One region of the Paenibacillus sp. V4I9 genome, then DNA from elsewhere that is predicted to be linked to it. Evidence: a T-box and tRNA genes for the amino acid it is inferred to sense, from the RefSeq annotation. Region 1 holds a T-box; the other holds one or more tRNA genes.
What was found. A T-box is a leader RNA that pairs with one kind of tRNA and senses whether it is charged. The one in region 1 lies ahead of ileS (isoleucine--tRNA ligase), so its partner is inferred to be a tRNA-Ile.
Positions count from the first base shown of each region.

Region 2: it encodes a tRNA-Ile, which carries the amino acid that the T-box ahead of ileS (isoleucine--tRNA ligase) is inferred to sense. The anticodon was not compared.

Region 1 is NZ_JAUSZE010000001.1:2,626,846-2,630,127, reverse strand. It holds gene ileS (isoleucine--tRNA ligase) at 1-1,608, opposite strand, end outside; T-box leader at 1,675-1,923, opposite strand; gene QFZ81_RS11965 (DivIVA domain-containing protein) at 1,996-2,472, opposite strand; gene QFZ81_RS11960 (YlmH family RNA-binding protein) at 2,629-3,282, opposite strand, start outside.
Region 2 is NZ_JAUSZE010000001.1:7,054,150-7,057,431, forward strand. It holds rRNA gene QFZ81_RS32510 (23S ribosomal RNA) at 1-769, opposite strand, end outside; tRNA gene QFZ81_RS32515 (tRNA-Ala) at 1,030-1,105, opposite strand; tRNA gene QFZ81_RS32520 (tRNA-Ile) at 1,125-1,201, opposite strand; rRNA gene rrf (5S ribosomal RNA) at 1,293-1,409, opposite strand; rRNA gene QFZ81_RS32530 (16S ribosomal RNA) at 1,537-3,078, opposite strand.

The DNA of each region.
Region 1 (3,282 bases):
CACATGGCTAGAACCAGAATCAAACCATACGTCCATGATATCCGTTTCCTTACGGAACTCACCATGACCACATTTGGAGCAGCTAGTTCTCTGAGGAAGGAGATCTTTTTCATCCTTGATAAACCAAGCATTTGAGCCTTCTTGCTCAAATAACTGTGCCACATGTTCAATGGTTTGCTCATTGACTAGCGGTTCGTTACAGCTGCGGCAGTAGAAGATTGGAATAGGAACCCCCCATGCACGCTGCCTCGAAATACACCAGTCTCCGCGATCTGCAATCATGTTATGCAGGCGGATTTCGCCCCACTCTGGCGTCCACTTGACTTGTTTGATTTCATCCAGCATCTCTTGTCTGAATTTATCGATAGACGCGAACCACTGCTCTGTTGCTCTATAAATAACAGGCTTCTTCGTGCGCCAATCATGGGCATATTGATGCTGAATTTCGCCAGCTTTAAGTAATAGACCTGATTCTTGCAGCTTCTCGATAATCAGCTTGCCGCCTTTTTCGTAGAACATGCCTTCAAACCCTGGTGCTTCAGCTGTGAAATGCCCTTGATCATCTACAGGACATAGCACTCCGATGTTATAACGTTGTCCAATTGCGAAGTCGTCTTCCCCATGTCCAGGAGCCGTGTGTACACAGCCTGTACCCGCTTCTAGTGTCACATGTTCGCCAACCATCACAAGCGATTCACGGTCATAGAACGGATGCTGGCACGTAACGAACTCGAGCTCGCTGCCTTTTACCGTCGATAACACTTCGTAATCGGTCCAGCCAATTTCCTTAGCTGCAGCTGCAAGTAAACCTTGTGCGAGTACATATTTCTTCCCACCGGCTTGAACAACAGCATAGTCGAACTCAGGATGAAGTGAAATGCCCAGGTTGGCTGGCAGTGTCCATGCCGTTGTCGTCCAGATCACAATAGCGGCATCCTGCGGCAGCTTGCCTTTGCCGTCTTTAACAGGGAACGCCACATAAATGGAAGTGGAGGTTTTTTCTTTGTACTCAATTTCAGCTTCTGCAAGTGCACTTTCGGAAGATGGGGACCAATAAACAGGCTTCAAACCTTTGTATACAAAGCCTTTTTGTACCATCTTGCCGAAAACCCGAATTTGCTGAGCTTCATAATTCGGCTGCAGTGTGATATATGGATTCTTCCAGTCACCGCGAATACCCAGACGTTGGAATTGGCTCTTCTGTTTCTCAACAGACTGAAGGGCGTACTCTTTGCAATATTCACGGAACTCAGGGACGGTCATTTTTTTACGATCGACTTTCCCACTGTTCGTAATCACCTGCTCAATTGGCAATCCGTGTGTATCCCAGCCTGGAACATATGGCGCATCGAAGCCTTGTAATGTTTTGAATCGCACGATGATATCTTTCAATACCTTGTTTAACGCATGTCCGATATGAATATCACCGTTCGCGTACGGAGGTCCATCATGCAGAATGAATTTTGTTCTGCCTTTGCGACTCTCCTGCACTTTGGCATAAATGTCTTCAGCTTCCCAGTGTTCTTGAATTTTCGGTTCCGCCTGCGGCAAATTGCCTCTCATCGGAAACTCCGTTTGTAGTAAATTTAATGTTTTGCCATAATCCATGCCAACCACTCCATTCCTGCCTTAAACTTTATGTTGTTAGAAAAACAAAAAAAGCCTCTCATCCCCAAAAGGGACGAGAAACTTTAACTCGCGGTACCACCCTCGTTAAAAAGCAAATGAACATACACCTTACGGCGTATCGAACTTAAGCTTAATCATTCGATCATGTGTAACGGCATGACCCGTTTCTCTCTACTCGCTTCAAGAGACGCTCCTGGGGGATATTCGGTACGCTGCAGAGATTAGGCTCACACCAATACCCTAATTCGCTGACACTGCTAAATTCGACCTACTCGTTCCAGTCATAGCTTTACTGAGATACATTTAACAGGAGTATAACCAATTCGTTAGGCATAGTCAATAAGACAGCAACCTAATCATCGATTCCTACTCTTCTTTATTTTCAAACTGCATACTTTGCCAGCCTTCCGTGTTGAGCAGCTCTAATTGTGCTTCAAGCAGCGTACGGAAGCGTGTGCGATAAATGGAGGCTTGTTTCTTCAACTCTTCAATCTCCAAAGCAACCTTGCGTGAACGCGTCAAGGATTCGTTAATAATCCGATCTGCATTCTTCTCAGCTTCCTTCAAGATCAGCTGTGCTTCTTTCTTAGCATTGCTTCTCACTTCATCCGCAGCTTCTTGAGCAACGATAATCGTTTTACTAAGTGATTCCTCAATATTCGTGAAATGATCCAAACGTTCCTGCAGAGTCACCGTTTGATTGTGTAAGTCTTTATTCTCACGAATCAATGCCTCGTAATCCTTAATGACTTGATCCAGGAATTCATTCACTTGATCTTCATCATAACCGCGGAACGAGCGGGAAAACTCCTTATTATGTATATCTAGCGGTGTTAATGGCATCAGTGCCCCTCCTTAGCGTTTTGCGCAGCAAAACTGACTTCGTAAGCATAAGCTGAGCTTTCTTCTAAGAAAGCTAGTTTGAACCCACATCTATACTGAATCAGTTCGACAGAAAATAAGCAATTCCTGCAAAGTTCGTGGATAAATGTTCCACTTTCATGCAAATTTGCCGATCTTCACACGAATTCGCCCTTTTTTCGTTACGCCTTCCACTTCAAGCACCTTGAATCTACCAAATCCTTGCAAAGACACCATATCTCCCTCTTTAAGGGGCTTACTAGGATCTTCCTCCAGCTTCCAATTGACGCGGCAGCGGCCAGCTTGAATGGGAACCAATATTTTAGCACGGCTAAGCCTGAATACATCGCTCACAATCCCGTCCATACGCATTGATGCAACAGACAGGTTCAGCTCGTCCAATTGTATTTGAGCGAGTTCCAGCTTATCTAAAGACAGCAGTTCTGTTTGTACATGAACCCTATGTACCTGGGACAAATTCAAATGCAGGTAATCCGCAGCATCCTGGGTAACCAAACAATGGCAGCCGCCCTCTATAACATGAATATCGCCAACCTTGTCTCGCTTCATGCCGAGTCCAAGAATGGCGCCCATGTAATCTCCATGTTCTAATGTTAGAAATTTGCCGTCTCCGGAAGAAACGGACAAGACCGCCATCGCCATATCTTCCCCATCCAAAGATCGGTAATCTGGGGCAATCAGAGCTCTTTTTCGTTCGGCGGCCGAATATCCGCCATCTAGACGGCAGTGGACATCTGGGTGTCGATTAACGAGTGATGTCAGTATAAAAGC
Region 2 (3,282 bases), 4.4 Mb from region 1:
CTCCAGTGAGTGTTACCTCACCTTCACCCTGGACAGGGGTAGATCACACGGTTTCGGGTCTACGTCCACGTACTAAAGCGCCCTATTCAGACTCGCTTTCGCTGCGGCTCCGCCTTTTCAGCTTAACCTCGCACGGGAACGTAACTCGCCGGTTCATTCTACAAAAGGCACGCCATCACCCATATAGAGGGCTCTGACTTTTTGTAAGCACACGGTTTCAGGTTCTTTTTCACTCCGCTTCCGCGGTGCTTTTCACCTTTCCCTCACGGTACTGCTTCACTATCGGTCACTAGGGAGTATTTAGCCTTGGCAGATGGTCCTGCCGGATTCCGACGGGGTTTCACGTGACCCGCCGTACTCAGGATACCTCTAGGGGTTTCGTTCGATTTTGGCTACAGGGCTTTTACCTTCTATGCCGGACCTTTCCAGATCGCTTCGCCTACCGAACTAACCCCACAACGAGGTCCTACAACCCCAAGGAGCAAGCTCCTTGGTTTGGGCTATTCCGCTTTCGCTCGCCGCTACTGACGGAATCACTTTTGTTTTCTTTTCCTCCAGGTACTTAGATGTTTCAGTTCCCTGGGTATGCCTCTACTATTGCTATGTATTCACAATAGAGTAACTGCGCATTACCACAGCTGGGTTCCCCCATTCGGACATCCCCGGATCAAAGCCTGCTTACGGCTCCCCGAGGCATTTCGTCGTTCGCCACGTCCTTCTTCGGCTCCTAGTGCCTAGGCATCCTCCGTGTGCTCTTTCTAGCTTAACCTAGAAAAAACTTTAAAGATTTTTGCATGATCCAAAAGAATCACACAACCTAAGTTCTTACTTTACGTTTTGTTGACAATTGACCTAAGCTTCGCAAAGGTAAATTGCAACTGTTTCGTTATCTAGTTTTCAAGGAACAACTTATATCTCTGTGATTCGCTTTTCTTTGCCCTATTTCAGCGGCGAAAGTTATCTTATCACATCTTATTACTTCATTTCAAGTCGAAATTTCTTGGAAATTTCTGTCTTAAAATGTGGTATTGGTGGAGCCAAGCGGGATCGAACCGCTGACCTCCTGCTTGCAAGGCAGGCGCTCTCCCAGCTGAGCTATGGCCCCATAATGGGATAAACTTATATGGTGGGCCCTAGTGGACTCGAACCACCGACCTCACCCTTATCAGGGGTGCGCTCTAACCAGCTGAGCTAAGGGCCCATAAATGATACATTTTCGGGAAACTTTCCAAAATAAAAACCCACCTACGAGCTTTCGAAGAAAGCTTTCTTCGAAAGCTTGACGTGGGCTCGCTTGGCAACGTTCTACTCTCCCAGAACCCTGCGGTTCAAGTACCATCGACGCTGGAGGGCTTAACGGTCGTGTTCGAGATGGGAACGCGTGGGTCCCCTCCGCCATCATCACCAAACGAGTGCAACATGGTGTTAACCATCCTGCAGAAAGAGGCTTGCTCTTTCAAAACTGAACACGAGTGAGTAAGCGATTTGTGTACTTACGTACACTTGACTGGTCTTATCAAGACCGAGTCTCCATAGAAAGGAGGTGATCCAGCCGCACCTTCCGATACGGCTACCTTGTTACGACTTCACCCCAATCATCTACCCCACCTTCGGCGGCTGGCTCCCTTGCGGGTTACCCCACCGACTTCGGGTGTTGTAAACTCTCGTGGTGTGACGGGCGGTGTGTACAAGACCCGGGAACGTATTCACCGCGGCATGCTGATCCGCGATTACTAGCAATTCCGACTTCATGCAGGCGAGTTGCAGCCTGCAATCCGAACTGAGATCGGCTTATAAGGATTGGCTCCACCTCGCGGCTTCGCTTCCCGTTGTACCGACCATTGTAGTACGTGTGTAGCCCAGGTCATAAGGGGCATGATGATTTGACGTCATCCCCACCTTCCTCCGGTTTGTCACCGGCAGTCATCTTAGAGTGCCCACCCGAAGTGCTGGCAACTAAGATCAAGGGTTGCGCTCGTTGCGGGACTTAACCCAACATCTCACGACACGAGCTGACGACAACCATGCACCACCTGTCTCCTCTGTCCCGAAGGCCTACGATATCTCTACCGTATTCAGAGGGATGTCAAGACCTGGTAAGGTTCTTCGCGTTGCTTCGAATTAAACCACATACTCCACTGCTTGTGCGGGTCCCCGTCAATTCCTTTGAGTTTCACTCTTGCGAGCGTACTCCCCAGGCGGCATACTTACTGTGTTAACTTCGGCACCGAGGAATCGAATCCCCGACACCTAGTATGCATCGTTTACGGCGTGGACTACCAGGGTATCTAATCCTGTTTGCTCCCCACGCTTTCGCGCCTCAGCGTCAGTTATAGGCCAGAAAGTCGCCTTCGCCACTGGTGTTCCTCCACATCTCTACGCATTTCACCGCTACACGTGGAATTCCACTTTCCTCTCCTACACTCAAGTCAACCAGTTTTGGATGCGAACCGGGGTTGAGCCCCGGGCTTAAACACCCAACTTCATTGACCGCCTGCGCGCGCTTTACGCCCAATAATTCCGGACAACGCTTGCCCCCTACGTATTACCGCGGCTGCTGGCACGTAGTTAGCCGGGGCTTTCTTCTCCTATACCGTCACACAAAGAGCAGTTACTCTCCTTGCTGTTCGTCTAGGGCAACAGAGCTTTACGATCCGAAAACCTTCATCACTCACGCGGCGTTGCTCCGTCAGACTTGCGTCCATTGCGGAAGATTCCCTACTGCTGCCTCCCGTAGGAGTCTGGGCCGTGTCTCAGTCCCAGTGTGGCCGTTCACCCTCTCAGGTCGGCTACGCATCGTCGCCTTGGTAGGCCGTTACCCTACCAACTAGCTAATGCGCCGCAGGCCCATCTATAAGCCACAGATTGCTCCGTGTTTCATAATTCTCTCATGCGAGAAAACCAGTTATCCGGTCTTAGCTATCGTTTCCGATAGTTATCCCAGTCTTATAGGCAGGTTACCTACGTGTTACTCACCCGTCCGCCGCTAACTTATCCCGAAGGATAAATCCGCTCGACTTGCATGTATTAGGCACGCCGCCAGCGTTCGTCCTGAGCCAGGATCAAACTCTCCATAATAGTAAAACTATTTGAAAGCTTAATTGCTCATTTGCGTTGCTAGCGAGATTTTGCAATCTCTTTTTTGAACGATTTCTCATTCGTGCTTACTCACTCGTTGTTCAGTTTTCAAAGATCAATTGTATAGTTCGTCCTACTTTCTTTCGAAAGCCGGAAGACCAATATAACACACTAACATTTCTTTTGCAACTTGTTTTTCTCAAG